Regions from separate parts of the Rouxiella sp. Mn2063 genome, predicted to be linked through region 1. Evidence: predicted binding sites of a transcription regulator. Region 1 holds the regulator's gene; each other region holds the start of a gene.
The links. Region 1 encodes Fur, which represses iron uptake genes when iron is present. Its sites were predicted from a motif close to ATAATAATGAGAACNACTATCAA; they were not measured.
Positions count from the first base shown of each region.

Region 2: sodA (superoxide dismutase [Mn]) is a predicted target of Fur. The motif match lies at 6,467-6,489, and genes of this name have one in related genera.
Region 3: ACL9RG_RS16615 (Nramp family divalent metal transporter) is a predicted target of Fur. The motif match lies at 4,406-4,428, and genes of this name have one in related genera.
Region 4: feoA (ferrous iron transporter A) is a predicted target of Fur. The motif match lies at 4,765-4,787, and genes of this name have one in related genera.

Region 1 covers NZ_JBMOUD010000009.1:47,881-55,967, reverse strand. Annotated here, with positions in the region: gene ACL9RG_RS14280 (family 20 glycosylhydrolase) at 1-2,291, shown strand, start outside; gene fur (ferric iron uptake transcriptional regulator) at 2,460-2,906, opposite strand; gene fldA (flavodoxin FldA) at 3,206-3,733, opposite strand; gene ybfE (LexA regulated protein) at 3,926-4,207, opposite strand; gene ybfF (esterase) at 4,555-5,325, opposite strand; gene seqA (replication initiation negative regulator SeqA) at 5,568-6,107, shown strand; gene pgm (phosphoglucomutase (alpha-D-glucose-1,6-bisphosphate-dependent)) at 6,192-7,835, shown strand; gene ACL9RG_RS14245 (PadR family transcriptional regulator) at 8,026-8,087, shown strand, end outside.
Region 2 covers NZ_JBMOUD010000002.1:127,695-135,781, forward strand. Annotated here, with positions in the region: gene ACL9RG_RS03965 (mannitol-1-phosphate 5-dehydrogenase) at 1-45, shown strand, start outside; gene ACL9RG_RS03970 (MltR family transcriptional regulator) at 190-744, shown strand; gene ACL9RG_RS03975 (LysE family translocator) at 728-1,339, opposite strand; gene ACL9RG_RS03980 (PLP-dependent aminotransferase family protein) at 1,486-2,994, shown strand; gene ACL9RG_RS03985 (YibL family ribosome-associated protein) at 3,096-3,458, shown strand; gene ACL9RG_RS03990 (methyl-accepting chemotaxis protein) at 3,563-5,518, opposite strand; gene sodA (superoxide dismutase [Mn]) at 5,763-6,386, opposite strand; partial or broken gene fdhD (formate dehydrogenase accessory sulfurtransferase FdhD) at 6,740-7,504, opposite strand; gene fdnG (formate dehydrogenase-N subunit alpha) at 7,812-8,087, shown strand, end outside.
Region 3 covers NZ_JBMOUD010000012.1:29,285-37,371, reverse strand. Annotated here, with positions in the region: gene ACL9RG_RS16635 (methionine aminotransferase) at 1-349, shown strand, start outside; gene ACL9RG_RS16630 (ABC transporter substrate-binding protein) at 409-1,188, shown strand; gene ACL9RG_RS16625 (NADP-dependent oxidoreductase) at 1,354-2,397, shown strand; gene ACL9RG_RS16620 (putative acyl-CoA thioester hydrolase) at 2,768-4,057, shown strand; gene ACL9RG_RS16615 (Nramp family divalent metal transporter) at 4,463-5,821, shown strand; gene ACL9RG_RS16610 (energy transducer TonB) at 6,277-7,116, opposite strand; gene ACL9RG_RS16605 (FecR domain-containing protein) at 7,243-8,087, opposite strand, start outside.
Region 4 covers NZ_JBMOUD010000002.1:364,317-372,403, forward strand. Annotated here, with positions in the region: gene mdcH (malonate decarboxylase subunit epsilon) at 1-744, shown strand, start outside; gene ACL9RG_RS05040 (LysR family transcriptional regulator) at 749-1,666, opposite strand; gene ACL9RG_RS05045 (FeoC-like transcriptional regulator) at 1,795-2,034, opposite strand; gene feoB (Fe(2+) transporter permease subunit FeoB) at 2,063-4,408, opposite strand; gene feoA (ferrous iron transporter A) at 4,473-4,697, opposite strand; gene ACL9RG_RS05060 (Tex family protein) at 4,976-7,318, opposite strand; gene greB (transcription elongation factor GreB) at 7,628-8,087, opposite strand, start outside.

The DNA.
Region 1 (8,087 bases):
CCTTGCCGATTATTGGCGAATATTGGCAACTGTTTGAAACCGACTTAATGCCACGTTGGTATGCGACGTCGGGCAACGCTCAGCCAAAAGTGTTAGCCAATACCGACACCGAAAATTTGCACCAGTTTATTACCCCATTCAAGGGCGAACAATGGAAACGTACGGATGCTGATAATAACATTCTGATGACGCCGTCGACGCGTTTTACCAAGAATGAAGCGCTGGTGGTGATGCCAGCGAGCAGTCTGCGTGGACACATTATCCCAACGCCACTTGAGGTCAATATCCATCCACAAGACGTTAACCTGAGCCAAGGTGTTGCTTTACATCTTGATGCGTTGAATAAAGCAGCGGCCGATGCAGTGAGTCAACGCTTTGCCTTGCTGGGGATTGCCGAAAATACCAAGGGTTATCCTATCAAGACGGCGGTGGATAAGCAGAAATTTGACGGCGTGATGGCAAAACCAGGCGCTTACCAGTTGAACATTACTGATAAAGAGGCGACAGTCAGCGGATTTGATCGGGCGGGGGTTTTCTATGGCTTGCAATCGATTTTGTCGCTGATCCCGGCTGATGGCACGAAAACTATCGCCCAGTTGGATGCAAAAGATGCCCCGCGCTTTGAGTATCGCGGTATGTTCCTTGATGTGGGACGTAACTTCCATAGTAAGCAGGCGGTGCTGCGTTTAATTGATCAAATGTCGGCCTATAAATTAAATAAATTCCATTTCCATTTAAGTGATGACGAAGGCTGGCGTATTGAAATTCCTGGTCTGCCAGAGTTGACCGAAGTGGGTAGCCAGCGTTGTCATGATTTGACCGAATCGACATGCCTACTGCCGCAATTAGGTTCAGGCCCGAGCAGCAATAACGATGGCAGTGGCTACTTCACCAAAGCGGATTACATCGAGATTGTGAAATACGCGCAGGCGCGAGAAGTCGAAGTGATCCCTGAAATCGATGTCCCGGCACATGCCCGTGCCGCGGTGATGTCGATGGAGGCGCGTTATCGCAAATTGCATAGCGCAGGCAAAGAGCAAGAAGCTAACGAATTCCGCCTGTTAGACCCAACCGATGATTCTACTACCACCTCAGTACAGTTTTACGATCGCCATAGCTATTTGAACCCTTGTTTAGATTCCTCCAAACGCTTTGTGAATAAAGTGATTGGTGAAATTGCTGCGATGCATAAAGAAGCAGGGCAGCCGCTGAAAACTTGGCATTTTGGCGGTGACGAAGCAAAAAACATTTATCTGGGCGCAGGTTTCCAAGACAGTCATGGTAATCCAGAAGCGGGTAAAGGAATCATTGACCTAAGCAAGCAAGATAAGCCGTGGGCGAAATCGCAAGTTTGTCAGGCGCTAGTGACATCCGGTAAGGTTGAAGATGTTGAGCACCTTGCCAGCCATTTTGCTATCGAAGTGAGCAAAATGGTCAACGATCACGGCATTGAGAAGATGCAGGCCTGGCAAGATGGTCTGAAAGATGCAAAAGACTCTAAGGCATTTGCCACTAAGCGCGTTGGAGTGAACTTCTGGGATGCGCTGTACTGGGGCGGTTTCGATAGCGTCAATGACTGGGCCAATAAAGGCTATGAAGTCACTATCTCCAATCCAGATTATGTCTACTTCGATCACCCTTACGAAGTGAACCCGCAAGAGCGTGGTTACTACTGGGGAACGCGCTTTAGCGACGAAGCGAAAGTCTTTAGCTTCGCCCCTGATAACCTGCCGCAAAATGCGGAAACATCGGTCGATCGTGATGGTAACGCTTTTGAAGCCAAGAGCGATAAACCTTGGCCGGGGGCTTTCGGGCTTTCTGGACAATCCTGGAGCGAGACAGTGCGTACCGACCAGCAGATGGAATATATGATTTATCCACGTATGTTGCCATTGGCTGAACGCGCATGGCACCGTGCTGAATGGGAGCTGGATTACCAAGCAGGCAGAAACTTCTCTGGCGGTAAAACCCACTTTGTTAATACCCAGGCGTTGGCTACTGATTGGATGCGTTTCGCCAACTTAATGGGGCAGCGTGAATTGCCGAAAATGGATAAAGCGGAGATTGGTTACCGTTTGCCAGTACCAGGAGCACGTATTGTTGATAAACAGTTGGTTGCTAATATTGCTTTGCCAGGTTTAGCGATTGAGTATTCGCAAGATGCAGGTAAACAGTGGCAGCATTATGACGATAACGTTCGTCCTCAGGTGCTGGGAGAAGTTTGGGTGCGTTCGGCCAGCGCCGACGGCAAGCGTTTTAGCCGCGAGGAGCGAGTGGACATCATCCAATAAACGAAGGTCTTAGCTTCAATCATCACAAACGCAGGCCTCGAATTTCGGGCCTGTGTTTTTTTGCGGGCAATAACGAATAAATAACGGGCATAAAAAAACCGCTTTTCAGCGGTTAATCTGTTAAGAATTAGGCGAGTACTTTCTTTCTCACTTTGCCTTAAATCTTATTTAGCCTTCACCGTGCAATGTGTCGTCTTCGCGGCAATCGCCAAGTTCACAGTGACCGTAGAGATAAAGACTATGGTTAGTCAGCTTAATTCCATGTTTCTTGGCAATTTCGCGTTGGCGAGCTTCAATATACTCGTCTCTGAACTCAATAACGCGGCCACAATCTAAGCAGATCAAGTGATCGTGATGATGTTGCTGGGTCAATTCAAATACAGACTTACCACCTTCGAAATTGTGGCGAGTCACGATACCAGCGTCGTCGAATTGGTTCAGCACGCGGTAAACCGTTGCCAGGCCAATTTCTTCGCCCATATCAATAAGTTCTTTATAAAGATCTTCCGCGCTGACGTGGTGACCAGCTGGAGCTTGCAGCACTTCCAGAATTTTCAGTCGTGGAAGCGTGACTTTTAGGCCGGCTTTCTTCAGTGCGGTGTTGTTGTCAGTCATGCGGATTCAGTCCTGTCACTATGCTAATCAAGTTGAGGCAAAAGCCTTTGGCATCGGTTGGCACAAAAATTAACGTTTTGTTATAGGATTGTCGAGCTATAGCAAAACGGTGGGCTGTTAAAAACGATCGTTTACGTCAGACATGCTGGTGGCCGAACTGACTTACTCGATAAAACAGATGTACTAAGTGTACCTTGATACGTGGAAAAGTCACAATTTTGTTGCTGTTAAATTGTTAATTGCAGTAATAGTTTTTACCCCTTAAATGTTAAGGGGTAAATCAGTTTATGCTGTGCTTATCAGCCGATAATTTCAGATAAACTTAACTCTTCGGTGATTTGTTTCACCCAAGCTTCAACACGTTCGTTGGTTAATTCTGGCTGGCGGTCTTCATCGATAGCTAATCCAATGAAGTGAGTATCATCGGCCAAACCTTTTGAGGCTTCATAGTGATAACCTTCGGTTGGCCAGTGGCCAACGATGACGGCGCCGCGTGGCTCGATAATATCGCGCACTGTGCCCATCGCATCACAGAAGTATTCCGCATAGTCTTCCTGGTCGCCACAGCCAAATAACGCGACCAATTTACCTTCGAAATCAATTTCTTCGAGTGTAGGGAAGAAGTCATCCCAGTCACACTGCGCTTCACCGTAATACCAAGTCGGTATACCAATCAGCAAAATATCAAACTTCTCCAGATCTTCCTTAGTGCTTTTAGCGATGTCGTGAACTTCCACTACATCTTTGCCTAATTGTTTCTGGATCATTTTAGCGATGTTTTCAGTGTTACCTGTATCGGACCCAAAGAAGATACCTACTACGGCCATAAGTTTACCCAACCTCTTGTTCTTAATTAGTTCCTGGCAAAGTCATTTACTTTTTCAGGGGCACATGCGGAGGATGATAGCAAACTCACCAAGGAGATAACATGCCCGCATTCCACCGATTAATAAGAGGGCATTTTATCGGGCAATAAAGGGAAGTGTTATCGCCTTTGTGTGCTCTTTCGGGTGGAACAATTAGTCATGCAAATCGCTAAGATGTGCTAATAGCAACTCTTCGATAAGTTCACTACGACTGATATTTCGCTGTTCTGCCAACTTGTTCAGTGTATCAACAGCTTCAGCATTAATTTTTAGCTCTACGCGTCGCAAACCGTTAACTTTGTCACGGCGGAGCTGATTGCGCTTGTTAATCCTGAGCTGTTCATCACGGGAAAGCGGATTCGTTTTTGGACGCCCCGGACGGCGATCCTCAGCAAACAGATCAATCGTCGTGCGGTCCAGTTGTTCTTTTGCCATAGGTAAGCGGTACAACTAGGGAAGTTATATCAAAAGGCAGCATGCTGACTGTTGATTAGATGGTTAACACATTTCGGGCTGATATACCGGTCGATTTTCAAGATGCGAGGTAGCTTTCGCTTAACCGCTTCTTGGCATGACGTTGGTATAAACCCTAAACCAATTTAGCTTCTGCGCCCCATACCAAAAGAGCCGTCGGGGCGGCAAAATTACAGCGCGCAATCATACCCTAGCCGCACTGGCGTTCACAACGTCTAACTGCGCTGATATCAAGCTAAGTTGTTATGTTTAGCCGCTTTTTTGAGCGTTCAAACCACAGTGAAGCGATGAGAACAATGGCTGTACGTTTAATCGACATCAATGAAGCGATGAATCGCACGTAAAACCGCCTCTGGTTTTTCTGCATGTACCCAATGACTGGCGCCTGCGACAACATGGGCTCGTGAAGCTGGGAACTGGCTGGCAATGGCATCACGATATTGCTCTTGCACATAAGGCGATAATCCCCCGCGAATAAACAGCGCCGGATGTGGCCAGGCGGGCAGTTCTTTCCAGCCGATAATATTGCTGTATTCAGCCATCAACACCGGCACATTGAATAACCATTCGCCTTGCTGGAAGGATTTTAATAGAAACTGAATCACGCCTTCTTCCGGAATAATGTCGCGCATACAAGCTGCTGCCGATTGGCGATCGCGGATACCGGCGTCGGTCACTGCGTTTATTGCGCTGAAAATATTATCATGTCGGCGTTCAGCATATGCCACCGGCGCGATATCAATGACGACCAATTTTTCAACCCGATCTGGCGCGAGAGCTGTTAGTGCCATTGCTGCCTTGCCGCCCATCGAGTGTCCCATGACTAAGGCTTTATCGATGCCAGCGGTATCCATTGTTTCCAAAAGATCTTGCGCCATGGCAGCATACGACATGTCGGTTGAACGTTCTGAATGTCCATGATTGCGCAGGTCAACTTGCAACACGTCATGATGCTGTTTCAAATCACGTGCGAGAACGCCTAAGTTGTCGAGTGTGCCAAAAAGACCATGGATCAGCACAATTGGCAGTGTAGAAGGCGTTGGAGACTCATTTTTTTGCAGACGAAAATGTAATTTCATGGTGAACTTCACCCAGACATTTATATATAGGTAAACAATCTCATTAGGTTATCATGAGTTGCGGAAAAATTTCTGTCATAGCCTGAATGGGATTAGGTAATACGCACGCGAGGATAAAGCCTAAGACGGCAAAGTAGGGTTAATCTGCTTTTTATGCTGTTAAGGCAATTCATCTGTTCGCTTGTGCGTTTTACTTTGTATAATCCTTTGAATGAATTACGTAGAAACAGTACTGGATAAAGATGAAAACTATTGAGGTTGACGAAGAACTTTATCGTTATATTGCCAGCCATACGCAGCATATCGGTGAAAGCGCATCAGACATTCTGCGCCGCATGTTGAAATTTTCTGCTGGTCAAGAGGTGCAGTCATCTGCGCCAGTTGTCAGCACTGACACACAGCTAAAACCGGTGAGCGCGGCGAATACCCAGCGCGACCGCGTTCGAGCTCTTCGTGAATTAATGCTGTCTGATGATTATGCAGAGCAAACCAAAGCGGTAAACCGTTTTATGTTAGTTCTGTCGACCTTGTATTGCCTTAATCCTAAAGAATTTGCTGTGGCGACCGAGTCTTTGCATGGCCGCACACGCACCTATTTTGCTGGCGATCAACAAACACTGCTGCAAAACGGTATTCACACCAAACCTAAACATGTTCCAGGTACGCCATATTGGGTGATTACCAATACCAACACAGGTCGCAAACGCAGCATGATCGAACACATCATGCAATCGATGCAGTTCCCTGTTGAATTGACCGATAAAGTTTGCGGAACCATTTAATTTCATTTCATCAAATGCCTGTTCACGCCTACAGCTTACGCAGAGTCGTGAGCTGTGGTTGAACGGGGTTCAGGAGAAGTGCCAGTGGCTAATCATCCTCGTGCAGGGCAACCCGCCCAGCAAAGCGATTTGATCAATATTGCACAGCTGACATCGCAATATTATGTGCTGCAACCCGACCCAAGTAATACCGCGCATGCCGTTAAATTCGGGACATCTGGTCACCGTGGTAGCGCCGGGCGTCACAGCTTCAATGAGAACCACATTTTAGCCATTGCTCAGGCGATTGCTGAAGTGCGCAAAGAGCAGGGCACAACCGGGCCTTGCTACGTAGGTAAAGACACGCATGCGCTGTCTGAGCCTGCGTTTATTTCTGTGGTGGAAGTACTGACTGCCAATGGCGTCAATGTCATTGTGCAGCAGGACAATGGTTTTACACCGACGCCGGCTGTTTCTCATGCGATCCTGACGCATAACCGTCAAGGTGGCGCATTAGCTGATGGCATCGTGATTACGCCATCACACAATCCGCCGGAAGATGGGGGGATTAAATATAATCCGACCAACGGTGGACCCGCTGATACTGACCTGACCGGCGTTATCGAAAAACGTGCTAATGCGTTACTCGCTGCCAAGCTAGAAGGTGTCGCGCGTCAGTCGCTGGATAAAGCGTGGGAAAGCGGTTATCTGATCGAACAAGATTTAGTTCAGCCTTATATTGAAAGCCTGGGCGAAATCGTCGATATGAAAGCGATTCAGAAAGCAGGCTTGAAGCTCGGCGTTGATCCGCTGGGTGGTTCAGGTATTGCTTACTGGCAGCGTATTGCCGAGTACTACAAACTCGATTTAACGCTGGTTAACGATTCGCTCGATCAAACTTTCCGCTTTATGCATCTGGACCACGATGGCGTTATCCGTATGGACTGCTCATCAGAATCTGCGATGGCGGGCCTGTTGGCACTGCGTGATAAGTTCGATTTAGCTTTCGCTAATGACCCAGATTATGACCGCCACGGTATTGTTACTCCGAAAGGTTTGATGAACCCGAACCACTATTTAGCGGTGGCTATCCAATATCTGTTCCAACATCGCCCGCAATGGGGCAAAGATGTTGCGGTAGGTAAAACGCTGGTTTCTAGCGCGATGATTGACCGTGTGGTAGAGGATTTGGGCCGTAAGCTGGTGGAAGTGCCGGTTGGTTTCAAATGGTTTGTTGATGGTTTGTTCGATGGCAGCTTTGGTTTTGGCGGAGAAGAGAGCGCGGGGGCATCCTTCCTGCGCTTTGATGGCACGCCTTGGTCAACTGACAAAGACGGTATCATCATGTGCTTGCTGGCGGCAGAAATTACCGCAGTAACGGGTAAAAACCCGCAAGAGCATTACGATGAACTGGCAGCACGCTTTGGTGCACCAAGCTACAACCGCATTCAGGCTCCGGCAACGCATGCGCAGAAAGCGGCATTGTCTAAGTTGTCTCCTGAACAAGTCACCGCTGATACTCTAGCCGGCGACCCGATCACTGCACGTTTGACTAATGCACCGGGCAACGGCGCGTCGATCGGCGGCCTGAAAGTGATGACTAAAAACGGCTGGTTTGCCGCTCGTCCATCAGGAACCGAAGAAGCCTACAAGATCTACTGTGAGAGCTTCCTTGGGGCTGAGCATCGCGAAAAAATCGAGAAAGAAGCGGTAGAGATCGTGAGTAAGGTTCTGTCTGGCGCTAAATGATCGCCTAGAGCCTCTGCTTAAAAACGCTTATTAAAATAATAAAGCGCTGTTAACACAGCGCTTTTTTTATGCCTGCAATTTAGCGTGAAAAAAAGATATATCTAAATCGATCTTTTTCTTGCCAACACTTTTCACCTTGTCTATTTTAGATATATCTAAATAAATCGATATATCTAAAAGGACAACATCTATGTTTATAAAATTAACCAATCTGCGTTCTCGCAGCCACGGGCAGCGTGGTCACGGCCCATT
Region 2 (8,087 bases), on a different contig from region 1:
GATGTTGTCGCCGAAGCCGTCAGCGTATACGAGAAAATGCACTAATTATCTTGCGTCTGGATATTGAGTGTCATTAATCAGCAGCCTCGATAATCGGGGCTGTTGACCGTCTTACCAGCGCTTACGGTAAGTATTTTTAAGCACAGTTTTGTAGATGTTGTTGAGCGACTCAACGCGTGAATAGTTAAGATGGAAAAAGCACAGGCTTTTGAAAACCGAGTACTGGAAAAACTGAATACAGGTAAAACTGTACGCAGCTTCCTGATGTTTGCCGTCGAGTTGCTGGCGGAAGCATTAGATATGCTGGTCGTTCAGGTCTTTCGTAAAGATGATTATGCGGTGAAGTACGCGGTTGAACCCCTGCTAAGCGGCACAGGCCCGTTGGGCGACTTATCGGTCCGCCTTAAACTGGTTTACGCGCTCGGTGTGATTAGTCGCGACGAGTATGAAGATGCTGAGTTGTTGATGGCACTGTGCGATGCGCTAAATGACGAAAGCCACGAATACCGTTTTACGGATGATGAAATTGTTGGGCCTTTTGGCGAACTGCACTGTGTTGATGTACTGCCGCCGACGCCAACGTTCTTGCGTGCTGATGAAGCGGATGAATCGCTGATTGCCATGCAGCGCCAGCGTTACCAGCAAATTGTCCGCTCCACCATGGTGTTATCCATTACAGGGTTGATTGCGCATATCAGCAACCAACAACCTTCACGTCTTTCTCCGGTTAAACCAGCGCTTTAATGCCCTCATCGACTATTAGCCACAATGCGGTGAGTGCCATCAAGCCGCCCATCACGTAATTAAATGCTCGACGTTTGCCCTCATTTTGTAATGCCAGACGCAATCTGTCGCCGAGCACCACCCACACCAGCACGCAAGGAATGTTGACCAGCGCAAAGCCGATGCACAGCCCTAGCGTTTGCTGCACCGTAAATCCGCTTGGTGGCGTAAAGAGAATCGCCACGTTCATAGCCATGACCCATACTTTAGGATTGACCGCTTGGAACAGCACCCCTTGAGTCCAGCCCATCGCCCGCTGCTGCGATTGACGCTCACCGGGTTTGCCTGAGCGAACTATTTTCCACGACAGCCAAAACAGATAACCACATCCCACAATGGCCAGCGGCAGGCGGATTACCCCCACCCAATTGAGCAGCACCGCTAATAACGAGGTGGTGAGTGCGCATAACGCGGTACCGCCAATCACAATCCCGGTCATCACGGGTAAGGTGCGACGCCAGCCAACATTAACGCCAGATGCGGCCAGCAACAGGTTGTTTGGCCCCGGAGTAATCGACATTACGGCGACATAACTGACAAAAGCGCTATCCAGCATTTTATTTACCCTTGTGTTTATTCTTATTGGCGAGTTGTTAGGATAAAGGAGTTATTAGAGATGGTGACAGAGGCAGAAAATGACTATTGTAATGGATACAGTTTGCTTAATTGGCAACTGTACCCATTCAATTAACGAGAACTGATATGATGGCCGACATAATCTCTGCTGCATTGAGCGATACCGCGCAAGAAACGCGTTATCAGCAACTGGCTGACCATTTAGCCGAGGCGATTCAACGCGGCACTTTGTTACCCGGAACGCGTTTACCTTCAGTACGACGCAGCGCGCAAGACCATCATGTCAGCATCAATACCGTGGTGGCGGCTTACCGTTGTTTGGAGGATCGCGGATTGATTGAGGCGCGTCCTCAGTCTGGATTTTATGTTTGCAGTGCCTTGCCAGTATTGGCGCGCGGCGTGGACGAATACTCGCTGGCGGCAGAGCCTGCCGATGAAGTGCTGGATTTAATCGATTTGGTGTTTGCCGCACAACTTGACCCAAGTTACACCAACATCTCGCTGGCCTGCCCGCAAGCCAGTGATTTTTACCCCGAGGCGAAGCTGGGACGCATCATGGCTTCACTATTACGCCGCCAGCCTCATCTTATTGGGCAATATGCTCTGCCGCCCGGTAGTTTGCGTTTGCGCCAGCAAATCGCGCGGCGTTCGATGTCTCTGGGTATGTTGCTCGAGCCGACGGATATCACGTTGACCCACGGTTGCATGGAAGCATTGCAATTAGCGCTGCGGGTCACGACTAAGCCGGGTGATAGCGTAGGACTGGAAACGCCGACCTATTTTTATCTGTTGCCGCTGCTGGCAAGCCTGGGGCTCAAAGCGGTCGAAATACCGACTGACCCGCAAACTGGGCTTTCTTTGGATGCATTGGAACTGATGTTGAACGAAAAGCGGCTGAATGCGGTGATTGCTATGCCAACGGCGCAGAATCCGATGGGCTTCACCATGCCGTTAGAGGCGAAAAAACGGCTGGCTCGGTTGGTGAACGATCATCAAGTGCCGTTAATCGAAGATGGTCTGTATGCCGAAATTCAATTTGATACGGTGTTGTCACCAGCGGTGAAATCTTTCGATCGCGGTGGCTGGGTACTGTTCTGCACCAGCTTTACCAAAACGTTAGCACCAGATTTTCGTATTGGCTGGATTGCTGGTGGGCGTTATGCCGAGAAACTGCGCAAATTAAAGGCGGTTTCTTCGATGTCTGAATCCACGCTGTTATCGGAAACGCTGGCCTCGTTTCTTGAGTCCGGCGGTTATGATCACCACCTGCGTGCGTTAAGAAGGCGCTATGCCAGCTTGGTTGATGAAGCGAAAGCGCTATTGATGAAGCATTTTCCGTTGGGAACCCGCGCAACGCAGCCGACGGGCGGTTTTGTTTTCTGGGTAGATTTTCCAAGCGGTGTCGATACGGTGTTGCTCTTCGAGCAGCTATTAGAGGATAAAATCTGTATGACGCCGGGCACGCTCTATTCACCGAGCGGGCGTTATCGTAATGCGTTGCGGCTCTCCTGCTGCTACCCCTTCAACGATCGTTACAAGGCGGCATTGGCGCGTATTGGCCAACGCGCCTGTGAAATGAGCGGCTTGCCCGCCGGAGCATTACCACAAGGATTAGAGGCGTCTGCTGCCCAATGAAGCAGTTCCTGATACACTAGATGTTAGTTTCCTTTTAAGCGATGACGTTCCAGCCTGGCTGTAAACGTTGGATGCGCCATGACACGTACGGATTACAGACGATGAAAGAGATTGAAAAAGCCGAGATAAAGCGCCTTAGCGACATGCTGGATGCGTTAAATCATAAAGATGCCGCTATTATCCAACAGGGTAATGCCGAGTTGATTTCCAATCATGAAGAAGAAAAAGAAAAGCTGACCAAGGAAATCGCTCGTCTGAAAGATGTGCGCGTCAGCAAATTAAGCAGTGAAGCGCAGAAACTGGCACAACTGCCTTTCAGCCGTGAAATCACTAAGAAAGAGCAGGCTGATATGGGCTCGCTGAAGAAAGCGGTACGCGGCATTGTGGTGGTTCACCCGATGACCGCGCTGGGTCGTGAAATGGGCCTGAAAGTCGTGACCGGTTACGCTAAAAAAGCCTTCTGATTCAATTAGCTCTTGGTAATAAAAAATAACGCTCCCATTGGGAGCGTTATTTATTTGTCGCTTATGCTGCGGCTATTTCAGGTTGCTGCCGCGAGTGAGAGCAACTAGAAGGTTTCCCAGTTGTTATCACTTTTCGCCGTTACCTGTTGTGAACGCGGGGTAAAGGTTGACGTTTTCACGCTTGGCGGCATCAATTGACCCGATTTATTGCTGGTCTCATTGGCGGAAAGACGGAACGCTTCGACAGCTTGTGTCAAAATCGTTGCCTGATCTTCTAGCGAATCAGCGGCAGCAGCTGATTGCTCAACCAACGCGGCGTTTTGCTGTGTGGTGCTATCCATCTCGACAATCGCCTGAGAAATCTGAGTGATCCCACGGCTTTGTTCATCGGAAGCTGAAGCAATCTCGCCCATAATATCACGCACGTTGGTCACCGATTTCACGATGTCTTGCATGGTATTACCGGTATTCTCTACCAATTTAGCGCCACTCTTCACGCGATCGACTGATTCAGCAATCAGACCTTCAATTTCTTTCGCGGCTTGCGCACTGCGCTGCGCCAGACTGCGTACTTCGCTGGCAACGACCGAGAAGCCACGTCCTTGCTCACCGGCTCGTGCCGCTTCAACCGCCGCATTCAGCGCCAGGATATTGGTCTGGAAAGCGATACCGTTAATTACAGACGTGATTTCAGCAATGCGTTTCGAACTATTAGAAATCTGCTCCATTGTCGCGACGACATCGTTCACCTGCTTGCCACCAACTTGCGCCGTTTGCGAAGCTTCAGAAGCCAGTTTGCTCGCGTGATGGGCGTTATCGGCATTCTGTTTCACCGTTGAGCTGAGCTGTTCCATGCTGGCGGCAGTCTCTTCAACGGCAGCAGCCTGTTGCTCAGTACGTGAGGACAAGTCAGTGTTACCGGCGGAGATTTCAGCGGCAGCGTGGGAAACCTGGCTGACACCCAAACGGATTTCGCCGATCATATTACGCAGATTGTCACTCATATTGGCGACAGCATTCATTAACTGCCCCAGCTCATCGGTACGCGGTGTGGTCTGGATACCGGTCAGATCACCTTTAGCGATGCGCTCTGCGCTGACCAACGTGGTATTCAGTGGGCGAGTAATCTGACGGCTAATCCACCAGGAAATCAGTACGCCAAGCAGCAATACCACCACCGTTGCGATAGCCAGAACCAGCTGACCGCGTTTTACACCTTGGCTCATACCGCTAAGTTGCTGGCTGGCAATATCAATGACGACTTTGCTGGTTACTGCGGCTTTAGAAGAGAGTGACTCGGACGCTTTTTTCTCATCGTCGTAAGCATTCAGATAGCCGACAACGCGGTCTTTATAGGTGGTTAGTGCTGAGATCAGCGGCGCGAGTACAGCTTGTTGCTCAGGCAAGAGTAGCGCATTCAGGTTTTTGGCTTCATCCTGCGTTTCTTGAACGGCTTTTAATAGACTGTCTTCAGAGGCCCGGTCTTTGCTAAGCAAGAGCCCTCTTACGCTATAACGAATATTAATGGTCTTATTGATGACTTCTGCCAACAAGAGGCGAACAGCGGGATCGGCATTATTAACCTTCAGCTGTTGTTGCAGGTTTTCAATCGCCACTTGTGAGTCGCCCAAATTCCAGCTGGCGCGGACGGCATCTTTGGTGGCAACTTTTTCTTTAAATTCTTCGACTGCCTGGTTGTAGCTCGCAACATATTGCGGAATTTTATCAATATTACTGAGCTGATCGCCCCAGTCTACCTGGCTCTTTGAGTTTTCAGCGATAGTCTGCAACTCATTCATTTTTTCTTGGTTCTTCTGCAGGTACTCTGGGTTATAGCTCTGTTGGTAAAGCACGCGGTTTACTCGGGCTTCTTCAAGAGCAACCGACATTTTGTTGGTAATTCTGACTCGGTCTGCTCTCTGGCTGACATCTTTGAATTCCAATAGGCTGGTGATAGCAATAGCGACGAGCATCACTAAAACAAAACCAAATCCTAGCCCCAGCTTTTTACCCACTCTGAGGTTATCGATCCGCTGAGATAGTGTGGTTCCATTACTCATACTTTTTCTCCTTGGGTTATGGATATGGACGCGGGCGTGGGGGGAAATGACAAGCGAGATCTTGACCAGCCAGATATCGGTAAGAAAGGGGGAAAACTTTAGAGATGGGGGAGAATTTATTTGATTTTTGAGAAGAAAATGATGTTTTTAAGACTAGAAACAAGATGATAGAGAAATAAAAAAACCGGCACAGCATGCTGTGCCGGTTGAATAATCAACCCCCGAAACAGGGGTTAATAGATCATTACTTAGCGTCTGCCAGGCGTTTTGCTGCTTCGTCCCAGTTCACAACGTCCCAGAATGCTTTGATGTAGTCAGGGCGTTTGTTCTGGTATTTCAGGTAGTAAGCGTGTTCCCAAACGTCCAGAGCCACCAGCGGGTGACCAGAAACGCCAGACACAGCTTCACCCATCAGCGGGCTATCTTGGTTAGCAGTAGATACAACAGCCAGTTTGCCGTCAGCTTTCAGAACCAGCCAAGCCCAGCCAGAACCGAAACGGGTAGCTGCTGCTTTTTCAAAGGTTTCTTTGAAAGCGTCAACGCTGCCGAAATCGCGCTCGATAGCCGCTTTCAGTTCGCCCTGCAGGGTGGTGCCGGTTTTCAGGCCTTTCCAGAACAGGCTGTGGTTAGCGTGGCCGCCAGCGTTATTACGCAGAGCAACTTTCTTATCAGCCGGTACTTTGTCCAGATTAGCGATCAGTTCTTCAACAGACAGCTTAGCCAGCTCAGGCAGGCTTTCCAACGCAGCATTGGCGTTGTTTACATAAGCTTGGTGGTGTTTGCTGTGATGGATTTCCATCGTTTGCTTATCGAAATGTGGTTCGAGGGCATCGTAAGCGTAAGGCAGGGATGGCAGTGAATAACTCATGTTCATCATCTCCAGTTTAGTAAAGCGGTACAAACTAATGTGAGCACCGCGTAATCAATCGGATCATTATAGTTAATTAAATGATATTGAAAATGTTTATCTATGCTCCACACTTGGTGTGGGTATTGTACGATCCAGTCTATAAGCGGCTTAGCGCAAGACATGCTAACTATGTCTTAAAAAGTTCTATGTCTTAAAAAGTTCTATGTCTTAAAAAGTTCTATACGGTAAAAAGTTCTATGCTCTAAAAGCTCTCAACCACAGTAAAGCGTCTTAAGCGACAGTAAAAGGTTTTACGCCAAGAGTCGGAGGATTCCTGCAATTTATCACCGACGTCAAACTGCGGCGGGCACTCAGCCTCGTAGTCGCTGTGGATGCGTATAAACCGTGGCACGTCCCGGCTTGCTGAATCCCACTAAGGTTAAATTACAACGTTCGGCCACTTCTACCGCCAGCGTTGTTGCCGCTGAGACAGCAAACAGAATTTCTACGCCACACATTGCCGCCTTCTGCACCATTTCATAACTTGCGCGACTGGAGACTAACGCTGCACCGGCTCGCCAATGCGGCTGTTTGCTACGTACACCGAGCAGCTTATCTAGTGCAACGTGACGGCCAACGTCTTCACAGCCGTCTAAAAACTCCCCTTGTGGGCTCAACCAAGCGGCAGCATGAGTACAACCGGTAACCTGGCCGACGGCTTGTATGGTTTTAAGCTGATTAAGCGCGTTGTCCAGATTGGCTAAATTAAAAGTTTGCGTAAAGGGCAAAGGTGTAAGAGGGCGAAACAAATCATCGAGTTGTTCGATGCCACAGACGCCACATCCCGTTCGTCCCGCCATCGCCCGGCGGCGCTCTTTCAAACCAGCAAAGCGGCGGTTCGATAGCTCTATATTGACTTCAATACCATGACAGTTGGATGTCACGTCCATACCGTAAATTTCTTGTGCCGACTCGATAATCCCTTCCGAGAGTGAAAAGCCCAAGGCGAAAGCCTCGAGATCTTTTGGGGAGGCCATCATCACGACATGCGAAATCCCATTGTAGACCAAGGCTACCGGCACTTCTTCAGCGAGCCAATCCTCTTCAGGTTGGCTTAAGTGTCCACGCTGCATCACTGGTTTACGCTGCGCTCCGATGATCTGAATCACTTTTTTGTCATCTTTTTTGCCAAATTCGTTTACTTGATGGACATCCATTCGCAATAACCTTATAAACATTCCGGCTATATTAGCCATACTAATTGTCTGGTAATTGGCACTTATTTTACCGCTTCCTCGTCTGATGGGGAAAGCATCAATTTGATTGCCACATGTCATTAATTGGTCGTCATAGCTTTGTTGTTTGATAACCATGGTTTTGTTGTTTGATAACCATAGCTTTGCTTAGGGCAACACATTAATAAGTGATGGGAAGGAGTCTTTCATGCAGGTCAGCAGAAGGCAGCTATTTAAAGTCTGCGCAGGTGGCTTGGCGGGCACAACCGCGGCCTTATTAGGATTTGCGCCAACATTGGCACTAGCGGAAACCCGCCAATATAAATTACTTCGTTCGCGAGAAATCCGTAATAACTGTACCTATTGCTCAGTTGGCTGCGGGATGCTGCTCTACAGCCAAGGGGATGGCGCCAAAAACGTCACTGAGAATATTTTTCATGTTGAAGGCGATGCGGATCACCCAGTTAGCCGTGGTTCTCTGTGC
Region 3 (8,087 bases), on a different contig from region 1:
TACACCGATGCAACTGGCCTTTACTGAAGCCTTAGCAGATCCCAATAGCTATTTGCATCTGGCCGATTTTTACCAACAAAAACGTGATTTACTGGCTAATGCGTTAAGCGAATCTCGCTTTGAGCTACTGCCAAGCCGTGGCAGCTTCTTTATGCTGGCACGCTTTAGTCACTTTAGTGAGTTAAGCGATGATGATTTCGTCCTTAGCCTAATTCGTGACCATAAAATCGCCACCATTCCGTTATCGGCTTTTTATAGCAATAACCAGCCAACCGGTCTGATTCGTCTAAGTTTTGCCAAAGATAATGACACTCTGTACGAAGGCGCTCGTCGTCTGTGCCGGGTTTAATCTCGTTGTCCCTATCGGGCAACAGTGCTTCGCGCTTATCCTCTTCAGGAGTGTTTACGATGAATAAATTAAAAACGATGTTGCTACTCGGCTGTGCCTTCGCCTCTTTCTCCACGTTGGCCGATAGCGCCACGCTGAAATACGGTCTGGAAGCGCAGTATCCACCTTTTGAATCTAAAAATGCTCAAGGCCAGCTGCAAGGCTTTGATATTGATGTTGGTAATGCCATTTGTGCCGCCGCTAGCCTCAAATGCCAATGGGTAGAAACCTCATTTGATGGCCTGATCCCAGCGCTGGAGTCACGTAAGTTTGATGCGATCAACTCGGCAATGAACGTTACCGAAAAACGCCGTCAGGCCATTGATTTTACCGATGTCATTTACCGTGTGCCGACCAAGCTGATTGCTAAAAAAGGCTCAGGTTTGTTGCCGACAGTAGACAGTCTGAAAGGCAAGCATATCGGCGTATTGCAAGGTTCAATTCAAGAAGCTTTCGCGATGGCGCACTGGGCACCTAAGGGCGTAGATGTGGTGTCTTATCAGGATCAGAACCAGGTTTATCTCGACTTGTCTTCCGGGCGTCTGGACGGAACTCTGGTGTTAGCGCCAGCAGGCCAAACCGGCTTCCTTGCCCGTCCTGATGGCAAAGATTATCAGTTTGTTGGCGACGCAGTACATGATGACAAAATTCTCGGCAGCGGCATCGCTTACGGCCTACGCAAAGGTGACACCGCCACCGCTGAGAAGCTCAATGCTGCCATTGCTAAAGTGAAACAAGAGGGCCTTATCAAGCAGTTGGCCAAAAAGTATTTCGGTGATATTGACGTTTCAGTCAAATAATACGCCCAGCCCGCTGGTCAACATAGACAGCGGGCAATCTATTAATAGTAAATATTTAACTTTCCTTCGCTCATTGTGTTCCTTTGCACTATTGATTAGCAGCCTATACTTATCGATTGACCCTGACGATCTGCCAAAATCGTTCGATAATGTTAAGGAGCTAACATGCCTCAAAATACCAGCCACAATCGTCGCCAGTTATTAGCCTCTCGCCCACATGGTGCACCGACGACAGAAAACTTTCGCTTAGAAACCACAGCGCTTCCCAAAGCATCGGACGGGCAATTATTGCTACGCACCGTCTACCTGTCGCTAGACCCTTATATGCGTGGGCGGATGAGCGACGCCCCTTCTTACTCTGCCCCAGTAGAATTAGGAGAGGTCATGACCGGTGGTGCCGTATCCAAAGTTGTGGAATCGCAACATGCTGATTTCAAACCAGGGGATTGGGTAGTCGCTAGTACCGGCTGGCAAGACTATTCAGCGGTGGATGCGAGGAATGTACAAAAATTACAGGGGGAAGCTTTAAAGCATCCTTCATTAGGATTGGGTGTCCTTGGTATGCCCGGTTTTACTGCTTTTATGGGGTTGCTGGATATCGGCCAGCCCAAAGCTGGGGAAACGGTAGTCGTCGCCGCGGCAACCGGCCCGGTGGGCTCACTGGTGGGTCAAATAGCTAAAATCAAAGGCTGTAAGGTGATTGGTATTGCCGGAGGGCCAGATAAATGTCGCTATGCCGTAGAACACTTTGGTTTTGACCGTTGTTTAGATCATCACAATGGCTTGCTTGCTGAGCAGTTAAAACACGCCTGCCCGGATGGCATTGATGTCTATTTTGAGAACGTCGGCGGCGCAGTGTTTGACGCAGTACTGCCGCTACTCAATACCAAAGCCAGAATCCCAGTATGTGGGTTGATATCACGCTATAACGCCACCAGCCTGCCGCAAGGGGAAGATCGCCTGCCGCTGCTGGCCGCCACCTTGCTAAGAAAACGTATTCGTATGCAAGGCTTTATTATTAGTCTTGATTATGCCCACCGCTATTCTGAATTTGCTCAACAAATGGGGGAATGGTTTGCCGCTGATAAGATCAAATTCCGCGAAGATATTGTCGATGGGCTAGAAAATGCCCCGCAGGCGTTTATCGGGCTGCTGGAAGGGAAAAACTTTGGCAAGTTAGTGGTTCGAGTCGGCAACGACCAGGATTAACCCCACATTTTTCTCAGTGATGAATAAATAAATGGCCGAGATCCTATAGAAGAAAATCTCTCTTACTCGGTTACACAGTTAGCAACATAAACGCTCGGCCATGCGTAATAGTTAGCAACTTAAAACAGTTAACAACGTGAGTCCTGCCAATTTTCATGATAAAACGCTAGCGCTTTTGGGCCAAAAGAGTGAGCCAGCGTTATCATCGATACGCATCGTGGTCAGTCTTTCTGACCACTTTTTTTGTGCTTTTCGCGCCAATTACCTATTATCTACGACCTAATGCATTGAGTGCGTGTCTGTGAGTGGCTTACCTTCCCCGATCCGCGTAGAAAATCTGAAAAAACCTTAATCAAGGAGACACAATCCTGTGAAAATTTCGACCCTGTCGCGAGCCTGCGCCATGTTGTCCGCCACGCTGGTGTTAGCCGCTTGTAGTCATAGCAACGTTGGCGTTTCTAGCCAGGTTGCGCCGGGGACTGCGGCATTACCTGTTTTAACTACCGATGAAGCCGCTCACTACACCGAGAAAACCTATTTTGCCTTCGGTGGCCCGTCCCAGCAAAGCTGGTATCCAAGTTTAGAGAAGGCCGGGGATAAACAAGCACAATATATTGTTGGCCCAAAAGGTACGCCGGGTGCGATGTATACCAGCGTGCAACAAGCGCTTAATGCTGCATTGCGTAAACATAACCATGGCGATCGCATCTTCATCAAGATCCTGCCTGGTACTTATAACGATGCCGTTTACATTCCGGCAGGCACGCCGCCGGTGACACTGTCCGGTACAGGCGATACGCCAGACCAGGTTGTACTGCAAGCCGGCCTGGAAGCAGCGACTACACCAGCGGCTTACCGCAACGCTATCAGCCAAAATGGTCAATTCTTACCGGGCGACCGCGCTTGGTATATGTTTAATCTCTGTGCGAAGCAAAACAGCGATACCATCGGCACAGATTGCAGCGCCACCGTGTGGTCACAATCTAACGATTTGCAGCTCGAGAACCTGACTATTGCAAATAGCTTGCAAGATAGCGTTGATGCTGGCGATCATTCCGCCGTTGCGCTGCGCACTGATGGCGATCGCGCGGTATTAGAAAATGTCCACGTTATTGGTCGTCAAAATACGTTGATGCTTAACACTGCCGATGCCAGCAATACTCCGGTAACCAACCGTTATAGCCGTGTGTACGTGCATAACAGCCTGATTGAAGGTGATGTGGATTACGTATTTGGTAAAGCTGATGCGGTGTTTGATCACGTTGAGTTCCACACTATTTCTAGCCGTGGCGTGAAACAAGCCTCTATTTTCGCACCAAACACGCCATCCAATGTTCCTTACGGTTTCTTGGTTATTAACAGCAACCTGACCGCGGATAAAGGCTTTACAGACAAAGATGCGAATAAAGCACAGCTGGGCCGTGCGTGGGATGCGGGCGTTGATAAAGACGGCTACGTTGCCAACCAAACCGCTAACAGCCAGTTAGTGATCCGCGATAGCCAAATTGATGGCAGCAGCTACAACTTGCTGCATCCATGGGGCAACGCCGCGTTCTCCGATCGTCCGTTTAGCGGCAATATCGGCGTAAATCGTGACCTGAACGACGCTAACTTTAACCGTCTGTGGCAATACAACAACGTCTTTACCGGTGAGAAATAATTTTACAGGTAAGACGCACTACTGAGCATCCTGCTCAGTAGTTCCCCCCTTCCCATTCCAGATATTTAGTCTGGAATGGGATAGCAGCAGAGACTGCAGTTGAGGAAATAAACAGCCCACAACCGCGGAGCCTCATAGCAATATCGAATTATCTCTAGTAATAAAAACGAAACTTAAACGCTGATGAATTAACAGCCGGCATCCCCTTTCTTTTGTATGCTCTTTACTGTATTAGTGTTAGTACGGGTTGATAAGCCCAGTTAGCACACCGTTACAAATAAAGATATAAACTCACGAATAAACAGCGGCTTGCGTAGTATTTTTTTTATTATCATAAGCACTTTCCAAATGATAATGATTATTGTTATCATCAATTAACCCTTACCCTACCAGGTTCTACTGTTTATGAAACTTCATTCGATACCCAGCGCTAGTCTGGAAGAAATCAATAACACCGTCCCTGTTCCGCAGAAGAATGCTTCATTCCTTAAAAAACTCTTCGCCTATTCTGGCCCCGGCGCACTGGTTGCTGTGGGTTATATGGACCCAGGTAACTGGATTACCTCCATTCAAGGCGGCGCGCTATATTCTTATCTGTTGTTGTCAGTGATTTTAATTTCCAGCCTGATTGCGATGTTGCTACAAGCGATGTGTGCCAAATTGGGGATTGTGACCGGATTAGATTTAGCGCAGGCTACCAAGCTCAAAACGGGCAGAAAATTATCTGTTGCTCTGTGGTTAACCACCGAGTTGGCTATTATGGCGACAGAAATTGCCGAGGTGATCGGTAGCGCCATCGCATTAAACCTATTATTTAATATCCCGCTGATGCTCGGCGTGATTATTACTGTTTTAGACGTGTTATTGCTACTTGCATTAATGATGGGCGGATTTAGAAAAATAGAGGCTTTTGTTTTCACGCTCATTTTGACCATCTTTGTGATCTTCGGTTATGAAGTGATATTGGCCGATCCTTCAATGTCATCCATTCTCGGCGGATTCATTCCTAAGTCTGATATTTTCACCGCACAAATAACCGGGCAAGATTCCGCTCTGTTAATTGGACTGGGTATTGTCGGTGCAACTGTGATGCCGCATAACTTATATCTGCACTCCTCTATCGTGCAAACCCGACGTTATGACCGTAATGATAGGAAATCGCTGAAAGAGGCGATTAAGTTTGCCACTATCGACTCCAATCTCCAGTTGGGCTTCTCTTTCATCATCAACTGCTTGTTATTGGTTCTGGGTGCCGCGCTATTCTTCGGCCACAACCCTGATGATTTGGGACGTTTCGCCCAACTCTATGATGCGCTCAAAAACGAAAGTATCGTTGGGCCGATTGCCAGTTCCTTGTTGGCAACGCTGTTTGCCGTCGCGCTGTTGGCCTCAGGACAAAATGCCACTATTACGGGCACCCTAACCGGGCAAATCGTGATGGAAGGCTTTGTACATATGAAAGTACCGATGTGGGTCAGACGTATCGCCACCCGCCTGCTGGCGATCATCCCGGTAGTTATCTGTATTTATATCTGGGGAAGCAAAGGCGATGTGGTTGAAAAACTGCTGGTTTATACCCAGGTATTTTTAAGCCTTGCTCTGCCTATTTCTATGGTGCCGCTGCTGCTCATCACCTCCAGCAAGAAAATGATGGGGGAGTTCGTCAACGGTAAAATCACCATGATTTTAGGCTGGATCTCAACGGTAGCGCTGGTCGTGCTGAATATTCAATTGATATGGGCAACGTTAGCACCACTGTTTTAGGCTATGGAATGACTCATAGCGGGAGTCATTTAAGACCATAAAACTCGCTATGGAATGACTCATAGCGAGAGTCATCTAGGGACACTAATCTGAAAGGATTGCGCAGGTTCGGTCGCTTACTACTAAGGTGCTATATATGCGCGCTGCCGAACGCGACCGGCAAGGGTTTTAGGGCGAAAACCCTTGCATCCCGCGCCTGCGCTTAGCTTGTCGGGCCGCTGCGCGACTGCCCGCGTTCATGTCTTTGGTCCAACGGGTCGGCTGAGACGGGCGTCCCTTCCCGACTCAGCCTAAAGCAGCCGTCCTGGCTGCTTTCCCCTGAACAAAGCCACTCTCTTGGCCGACAAGATGCGCTGTTTAAGGGCAACGGCCAGGTCAAGTTCTAGGTCAATTGCTGGGTTGCATGTGCGCCTTTTTAGCCTATGTCGTTTTCAATTCAGAATATCTCTTTTCTTTTAATGGCGGGCTTCGCGCAGGTCGAAGCGGATCGGGATGGTGACGGTAATTTGTGGCTGTCCCACAGAGAGTGTGTCTGGCGGCGGCGGCACGGGGCTGGCGCGCTGTGGCAGCTGTATCGCTTCATTATCAAGAGCAACGGTGTCGCTGCTGCGGGTCATTTGTACTGATTTTACATTGCCTTGCCGATCGAGTGTGACGCGAATATAGACCACGCCTTGACGCTGTTGGTGGGCGGCGGAAGCCGGATAACGTTTGTAGCGACTGAGATGACCCAGTAATAAACTGCTCCAGTTCATCCTGTCGTTAATTGCAGCCTGGCTGTCGCTGTTTTGTGGCGCGGCAATTTGTTTGCCGGGCAGCGGCGGCGGCGCGCTAGTCGCCGGAGCCGGTGGCGTGTCAGATGGCGGCAATTTACTCTCAGTCACCGGCTGTGGTTTTGGTTTTGCCCGCGTAGGTTTGACGTGCTCAGATAGCCGATGTTTAGGCTCGACACGCGCTAAGGTGCCAGACTTAGCCTGCTCAACATGTGGCAAATTCTGTGTTTCTGGTTCGGCCTGCTGCTGTGGCATGGACATACTCTGTTGCGGTCCCGGCGGCAGTTTTTGCTGCTGCTGAACTGATTGCTCAGTATTTGCCATCACAATCATCAAGGCAGGAGGCGGCACGTCAAAATGCGGCACATGTTCGCTACGGCGATAACATAACCAGACAAACAGCATTCCATGGATAAACAGTGCGATCAGCGCGCACGCCCCCCAGCGCAATCTGTTTTTATTCGCCGCAACGGGCGAGAAAAACGGATTTGGGGCATAAGAAATGGCAGGCATTCTTTTCATTATTAAACAACCGCTACGCTTTCACTGGCAATAATAGAGAGGTCACATCACGGCCTGACATCGGGCAGTAATGAGAAAAAAACAGCATAATACATCGCTAAATGTGGGTATTTAGATGGAGTATCTTCAACTTACGCTAACAAAGTAGCGGGAGAAGTAGTTAATTCTGACAGGAAGAACGGCTGTTAATGACGCAAGGATCTTATCAGTGTCAGACAGAGGGAACACGCCAGAAAGCCGCAGATTAGCCACTCGCGAGTCACAGCGGATCACACCGGCGCGATAGCGCCCCAACTCCTGCAAAAAATCGTCCAGGCGTTGATTGTTAGCCAATAGCAACCCGCGCAACCAACCCGGTTCAGTGGATACTGAATGCAGATTGCTGCTACCGCTGGTAGAAAATTTCACGCCATGCCCGGCACGTAAGGGAATGATATGTTGAGATATCGCCGGACGTAATTTAACGTCTCCCTGATACACCGCCACATCGCTATAAGTATCACGCAGGCGAATACTAAACTGCGCACCGAGGGTGGAAACATCACCCTGCGTGAGTCCGACATTCAGCAAGGTACTTGCTGCTCTCTGCCGCCCCGTTGTCACCATCATTTCACCATTAAGTAAGTGCAGCTGATGGCGATTATCATTTTGCGTTACATTTAACGCACTTTGGGTGTTAAGGGTGACAACTGTGCCGTCACTCAGCGTAATAGTTTTTCTCTCCCCTATCGCCGTTCGATAATCCGCACGGGCAGTCGGCGTGCCAAAAATGCCAACACCTGTCGCCCCGCCTACCCCTAACAGGGCTAAAATCTTCAGTGCATGTCGCCGTTTAGGGTTTTGCAATTTGCTTAAACTTTGATGCGCCAGCGAGCCATCAAGCTGACTAAAACGGCTCGATAACGATTCGATATGCTGCCAGGCACGCTCATGTTCTGGCTTGGCTCGACGCCAGCGCTGCCACTCAACTT
Region 4 (8,087 bases), on a different contig from region 1:
TGGGCAAGACGGCTACAACAGCAAGGCGTGGTGGCAGATTTCATCTGCGGCATGTCGATTGGTGCGTTTCCGGCAGCGGTGATCTCCGGCGCACTATCCTTTGCTGATGCGTTGCGGCTGGTAGCGCTGCGCGGGGAGTTGATGCAACAGGCTTATCCGCAAGGTTTTGGCCTTGCCGCTATTAGCGGCTTGCGCCGTCTTCAGGTAGAAGGGCTGATTAAACAGGTTAATTCGCCACAACTGCCGGTCTATTTGGCGAATATCAATGCAGATACCCAAATCGTTATCGCAGGAAGTGAGCGCGCCATGCAGCAGGTTATTGACTTAGCTCATGAGCAAGGTGCGCAGAAGGCGCAGCATTTGGCTGTCAGCGTGCCCTCGCACTGCCCGTTACTGGACGAGCCTGCTGAGCAGCTCGCGCAGGCGTTTAAACAGGTCGAGTTACAGTCACCCACTTGTGGCTATCTTAGCGGCACCACCGGGCGGGTTTACTGGCAGCCGCAGCAAATTAGCAATGATTTGGCTTTTAATATGGCTCGTACGCTTAACTGGCATGATGCAATGATCGCTGCCTACCAGCGAGGTGTCAGATTGGCGATAGAGATGCCACCGGGAGCCGTGCTAACTGGGTTGACTCGTCCGGTGATGGAGCAGGGCGAAGCGTTGTCATTAAGCCAGACGAGTGTTGATGTTGCGAGAACCCTCGCACAACGGGTGACGGCTGGCGTTGAAAGCTATCAATAACAACTTACTTCTTATTCCCCAATACCAGCATGCGGCTTTCTGCCGCCAGCGCTAACAGATTAGGGTCGTGTTCCCGATTGCGCGGATAAACCAGAGAAATGGTTTGCCGCATTTGGTAGCTCTCGGTGAGTGGCAGCAGTTTGACGCTGTTTTCAAATACGCCTTTCATACGCCCTGGAACCAACGCAAAGCCGACGCCAGCCTGCACCAGACTCAACATTGAAAAGATATCGTTCACCCGAGTGACAATATCGGGTTCAAACCCCGCCACTTGAAATGCTTCTTTAAAGCCGTGGTAAGTCGCAAACCCATCGGCCAGGGCGACAAATTTTTGTTGGCGAAAATCACGCAGGTCGGCGACTGCTTTGCTATTTAACGGTGAACTAGCCGGAGCAGCCAGGAAAATATCGTCGATGAATAATGGTAAGTGTTCGTAGCGCTGCGGGTCGATATCGGTGTCGCTACTGGAAATCAAAATGGCATCTAATTGCCCATCTTCTAACCGGGCGTGTAAGTCGCAGTTGGAGCCCATAACTAACTCGATCTCCAGCTCTGGTCGACGTAATTTAAGGCCCATGATCAGACGCGGGATTGTTTCTAAGGTTAAAGAATACAGGGTGCCGACCTGTAATCGTTTCTGCCCAAAGCCTGCGGCAATCTGCGTTGCGACGATACCGCGCTCCATATGTTCGATAACCTGACGCGCGCTTTCCAACAGCGTATTGGCTGCCGGTAGCGGGACCAGACTTCGCCCTCGATGAACGAACAACGGGCAACGCAATCCTTCCTCAAGTGAATGTAAAGCACGATGCACGCTCACGCTGCTTAGACTGAGATGTTCGGCAGTGCGGGCGATATTGAGTTTTTCCATATAGGCCAGAAAAACCTCCAGCTTACGAAAGGTGATTTCATTGTCGATCATGCATGTCTCCGTGCTGGAAAAAATTCGATGGCAAGAAAATCATAGCGGCAGTGCTGGATGGGTTATATAGCCTAAAATCACCTTTTTTCATGAAGTTAACCAGTAGTTAGATCAAAAAGTGCGATTTATCACTGAATTAACCGATAGTGTGGCTGACGTCGACATTTCTTGCCCTCTGGGCAATGCTGGCAACCGCCCGCTAAGGTCGGTTCCTGCGCGGGGAGTTTTTCTGCTTTGTGCATGATAACCAGCTGTTCGAGCATCGCTTGTACCAACGGCAGAGATAAGTTTAGCCGTTGGCTGAGCTGATGAGCATCCGCCGTGCCGAGTAATGTCAGAGCATCTCTGATTTGCAATAAAGGCGTCACACTCTCCTCCCTGTAGACCGATAAGTGGTTAATGACATGCTCTACTGCCCGATTGGCAGCTTGTTTCTTCTGGCTTTGTCGATAGATTTACCGTCACTCTGCTACGCGATTTACGCAGCCCCAGCAGGATTAGGGCGTTGATGATGAACACAACGAATAGCGTGATCAGGCTTGATAATGGGTGCTGCGCCCAGGTGGCCAACTGATAAAAGATCGTTGCCAGTGAATAGGCAACATCCAGCCCCCACAGAATGGAGAACGTCATCCAGCCACGGTTGGTTTCTCGAGCGATAGCCCCCATCACGGACACGCAGGGAATATAAAGTAGAACAAAAATCAGATAACTGTATGCTGACACTGCCGAGCCAAATTTATGGCTCATCATTCCCATCGAGCCTGCTTCCATCTCGCCATCACCTTTGCTGGCTTCAATCGGATTGGAAAGTACGTTTAGGCTCAATGTCTCTTTTAAGCCTTGCCAGGTTTCGTCGACAGCATCTTTTAGCGTAGCGAACAGATTAAATTGCTCAGCATCAAAAGGCTGCTTGGTAATTTTCTCCGCGGTATAGAGCGTATTTAACGTACCAACGACCACTTCTTTGGCCATGGCTCCGGTGACTAAGCCCACGGTGGCCTGCCAGTTATCAGGATGTACGCCCATTGGGGAAAGCAACGGCGTCAGCACTTTACTGACGCTGGCGAGCGCCGAATCATTAATGCTATCCACTGCTTTACCATTAAATGAGAAGCTGTTTAGCGCGCCGATAAAAATACTGGCGACGACGATCACTTTCCCGGCACGCAGTACAAAGCCTTTTAGCCGTTGCCAGGTCTGTAAAAGCAGGCTTTTCAGATGGGGAACGTGGTAGACCGGCAGCTCCATCACGAAGGGTGAGGCTTCGCCGCGCATAATGGTGTATTTCATTACTAGCCCGGTAATGATAGCGACCACAATACCCAGCAGGTAAAGCGAGAACACAATCGATGCGCCTTGTTGACCAAAGAAGGCGGCGGAAAATACGGCAAAGATAGCCAGACGTGCGCCGCATGACATAAAGGGTGCCATCATCACGGTAATCAGCCGCTCTCGCGGGGCATCCAGCGTACGCGCTCCCATAATAGAGGGAACATTACAGCCGAATCCTACAATCAGTGGGACAAAGGATTTCCCCGGCAGGCCCAGCGATTGCATCATCCTGTCCATCACAAAGGCGGCGCGTGCCATATAGCCAGAGTCCTCCAGAAAAGAGAGGAACAGATACATCATGCCAATTTGCGGTACCAGCGGCAGCACGGTATTGATACCGCCACCGATGCCCTGCGCCAGAAAAATTGTCAGCCAGTCAGGCAAGTGCAAGGTAAATCCAACCCATTGCATACCCTGAATAAATATCGCTGCCGATCCTATCTCGAACAGCGGCTGTAATGCGCCGCCAATATTGATGGCAAGTACGAACATGACGTACATCACCAACAAGAAAATCGGCACACCGAGGAAGCGATTGAGGATCACCTTATCCAATACTTGCGTGAGACGATTAGGGGAACTCAGATGGCTGTTACTGGCATCGGCACACAGGGTGGTGATGGTCTGATAACGCGCATCGGCAATCAGTAGCGCCGGATCGTCTAGCTGCTGCTCGGCAAAACTGGCGTTAATTTGTGGCAGCAACGTCACAGCATCACCGGCCTGAGTATGGCTATAAATATCCCCTTCCAGCATTTGTATGGCTAACCAATCACGCTTTTGTTGCGTAAGCACTGTCGGCATTGCTGCCGCCAATATAGCGGCTTGTTGTTGTAATGCTGGATGGTAATGAATCTGGGGAAGTGGCTGGTTGGTGGCATGAGTGTCGATAGCCTCTTTTAGCTGGCCAATGCCTTCACCTTTGGTTGAAATGATGGCGATGACCGGGCAACCCAGGCGAGCGGCCAGCGTTGGAATATCAATCTCGATATGTTGCGCTTTGGCAATATCCAGCATATTTAACGCCACAATGCAGGGAATACCAAGCTCCAGCAATTGCAACGTCAGGTAGAGATTACGCTCCAAATTACTGGCATCGACCACATTGATCAGCAAATCAGCATCACCGCCGAGGATAAAATGGCAGGCGATTTGTTCATCGAGTGAAGTTTGTAATGAGAGCGTGCTCAGAGAATAGGTACCTGGCAAATCTATCAGCCGGACTTGATGTTGCGGCGTGGCAAATTGCCCTTCTTTGCGCTCGACCGTTACGCCAGCCCAGTTGCCTACTCGCTGCCTCGCACCGGTTAATTGATTAAATAATGTGGTTTTTCCTGCGTTTGGGTTGCCAATCAGGCCGAGGGTGAGCGTGTTGTTTGATGAGGTTTTATTCGGTGATGTTTGCATAGATTATCTTTGCATAGTGGCTAATGCCGCAGTGGCTTGAGGTCGAAGACGAGGGGGGCGATATTCATCCCTGAACTTCTAGTTGCAGCAGCGCCAAGTCTTTTTTGCGTAATACCAGACTGACGCGGCGGGTTTCAATTTGTAGCGGGTCGCCGAGTGGCGCAACGCGGATCACATCGAAGCAGGAACCGGGTAGCATCCCCAGAGACAGCAGTTTTTGTCGGTAGGCTGGGCTTATTTCGCTAGAAAAACCGGTAATTTTATAGCGATGTTTGGATTTGATTTGCATATCGCTCCTTGACTACAGCGAGCTGAAAAGAGGCTCTATTTTGAACGTGCAAGATAATGCATTGAAAATGATAGTGATTATCAGGAATATTTCGGTGCTGATAGCCATTAATGGTTAACCGCGTGGGAATATTCTATTGGCAGGGCTGATGATGGTTTTTGATGTAGCGCAGTAATTGAGCAAATTAGGACAAGGTGCAGGAAGGGGGAATGGTTAGCCTATGTCAGGATTGCAGCCCCGCGAGTAGATCTCGCGGGGCTGAGGGCAGCGTATAAAGCTTAAGACTTCTTACCGAAGGCCGCCGCTAATGCATCGCCCATGGCGCTGTTACCCGCTGAGGTGGATGTCCCACGACCAGCAGGTTTGTTCTGTGCAGGGCGTTTAGCTTGGGTATCGCGATGATTGCCAGCCGCCGCGGGAGCACCGCCTTTGCGGGATGCGGTTTCACCCGGTTGCTCATCCAGACGCATGGTTAAGGCGATACGTTTACGCTGCAAATCGACTTCCATTACCTTCACTTTGACGATATCGCCGGCTTTCACCACAGTATGTGGATCTTCGACGAATTTATTTGCCAGTGAAGAGATATGGACCAAGCCATCCTGATGCACGCCGATATCAACGAAAGCACCAAAGTTAGTCACGTTGGTCACTGAGCCTTCCAGTACCATGCCCGGCAACAGGTCGTTCATGGTTTCAACACCTTCAGCAAAGGCGGCGGTTTTAAACTCAGGACGTGGATCGTGGCCCGGTTTTTCCAGCTCTTTGATGATGTCGGTTACGGTTGGTACGCCAAAACGTTCATCGGTGAATTCACTGACTTTCAGGCCGCGTAATATATTGGCATCACCGACTAAATCGCGTAAAGCGAGATTGGTTGCTGCCAAAATACGTTCTACTACCGGATAGGTTTCCGGGTGAACGGTGGAAGCATCCAGCGGGTTGTCGCCGTGGTTGATACGCAGGAAGCCTGCGCACTGCTCAAAAGCTTTCGGCCCTAAACGGCTGACTTTCAGCAGTTGTTCGCGGTTGCGGAATTGCCCGTTCTCATCGCGCCAGTTGACGATATTCTGCGCCATCATTCGGGTTAAACCCGCGACGCGCGTCAGCAGCGGAACCGAGGCGGTATTGAGATCCACGCCGACGGCGTTCACACAGTCTTCCACCACAGTATCGAGTTTTTTCGCTAATTGGCTCTGGCTCACATCATGTTGATACTGGCCGACACCGATAGATTTTGGATCGATTTTCACCAGCTCTGCTAATGGATCTTGCAAGCGGCGGGCAATGGACACTGCGCCACGAATCGACACATCTAAATCTGGGAACTCCAGCGCTGCCAGTTCGGAGGCAGAATAGACCGATGCACCGGCTTCGCTGACGATCACTTTCTGAGCGTTAACCGCCGGGAACTGTTTTTGCAGATCCAGGAAGAAGCGCTCAGTTTCGCGTGAGGCGGTGCCGTTACCGATGGCGACCAGCTCAACGTTATGTTTGATACACAGCGCTGCAACCTGCTGTGCGGCTTTCGCTGCCTGCCCGGTGTGGGGATAAACTGTGTCGATATCCACCAGTTTGCCGGTGTTATCGACTACCGCGACTTTTACACCAGTACGCAAACCCGGGTCCAGACCCATAGTCGCGCGCATGCCGGCAGGTGCTGCCATCAGCAAATCATGCATGTTGCGAGCAAACACGTTGATGGCTTCGTCTTCGGCACGTTCGCGCACGGTGCTCATCAATTCAGTTTCCAGGTGCAGCATCACCTTGATGCGCCAGGTCCAGTTAACGACAGCACGGCGCCAAACGTCAGCCGGTGCACCGTTCAGACGCAGACCTAAATGATCGATAATCAACTGCTCAGCATAACTTTCACGCGGCGGCTCATCAAATTGAGGATCGGCATTGAGTGCCAGTTGCAGCACACCTTCGTTACGGCCGCGGAACATTGCTAGCGCACGGTGCGAAGGCACTTGTGAAATCGGTTCATGATGGTCGAAATAGTCACGGAATTTTGCGCCTTCGACTTCTTTGCCATCCACCATACGTGAGGTGAGATGTGCGTTTTTCCACAAATATTCACGCACTTTTGCCAGCAGCGCGGCATCTTCGGCAAAACGCTCCATCAGAATATAGCGCGCACCATCGAGAGCGGCTTTAACATCGGCCACGCCTTTATCTGCGTCCACAAAAGCGGCGGCGGTGGTATCTGGATCGTGCTCAGGCTCGTTCCACAATGTATCGGCCAGTGGTTCCAAACCTGCTTCAATAGCAATTTGTCCACGAGTGCGGCGCTTGGGTTTATAAGGGAGATAAAGGTCTTCGAGTTCGGTCTTGCTGAGCGTGCTACCGATAGCGTTGGCGAGTTCTTCGCTGAGTTTGCCCTGTTCTTCGATAGATTTGAGGATAGTCTGACGACGCTCTTCCAGTTCACGCAGGTACCCCAGACGCTGGTCCAACTGACGCAGTTGGGTATCATCCAATCCCCCGGTGACTTCCTTACGGTACCGAGCGATAAACGGTACGGTATTTCCTTCATCCAGCAGACGCACCACGGAAGCAACCTGCTCCGGGCGAACCTGCAATTCCATTGCGATAATGCGGCTCAGTTGATCATTCATAAGTCTGGTATCTGTTTTATCAAGTGGGTGGCGTATACTCGTCATACTTGAAGTTGCTTCTGCGTTGGCTACATTACTCGGCCCATCCGTGGGCCTCGCCCCGTTGGGGCCGCTGCAAGCAGCGTTCAAATCTGCTCCTGGCAGATTTGTCATTTACCCGAATCACTTACTTGAGTAAGCTCATCGGGATGCATTCCCTTACCGCCTTGAGGCAACTCCAATTATTTTGGGTATAAATCAGGGGACAGTTATACGTTTTGGTTAGTTAAAATGCTAGTTCACTAATCCGACTGTCATGTTTTGGTGCCTTCAGTCTTGCTGACCGTAATCAATGGCATTGATATACCACTGTGCTTCACCGACTGGCGTCATCACGGTTGTGACATCGCCCACTTCTTTTTTTAACAATGCGCGGGCCATCGGTGAATCGATAGAAATATAGTCTTTGCGGCCAAATATTTCGTCATAACCGACAATACGAAAGCGCTTAGTATCGCCATCGTCGTTCTCGACCTCAACCCAGGCGCCAAAGAACACTTTACCGTCTTGCTGCGGTGAGTAATCAACAATTCGTAGCTGTTCGAGGCATTTCGTCAGGTAACGCACGCGACGATCGATTTCGCGCAGGCGTTTTTTGTTGTACTGGTAATCAGCATTTTCACTGCGGTCGCCAAGGCTGGCGGCCCATGTCACCTTTTTGGTCACTTCTGGGCGTTCTTCACGCCACAGAAAATCCAGCTCTTGCTTTAGCTTGTCGTAGCCTTCACGG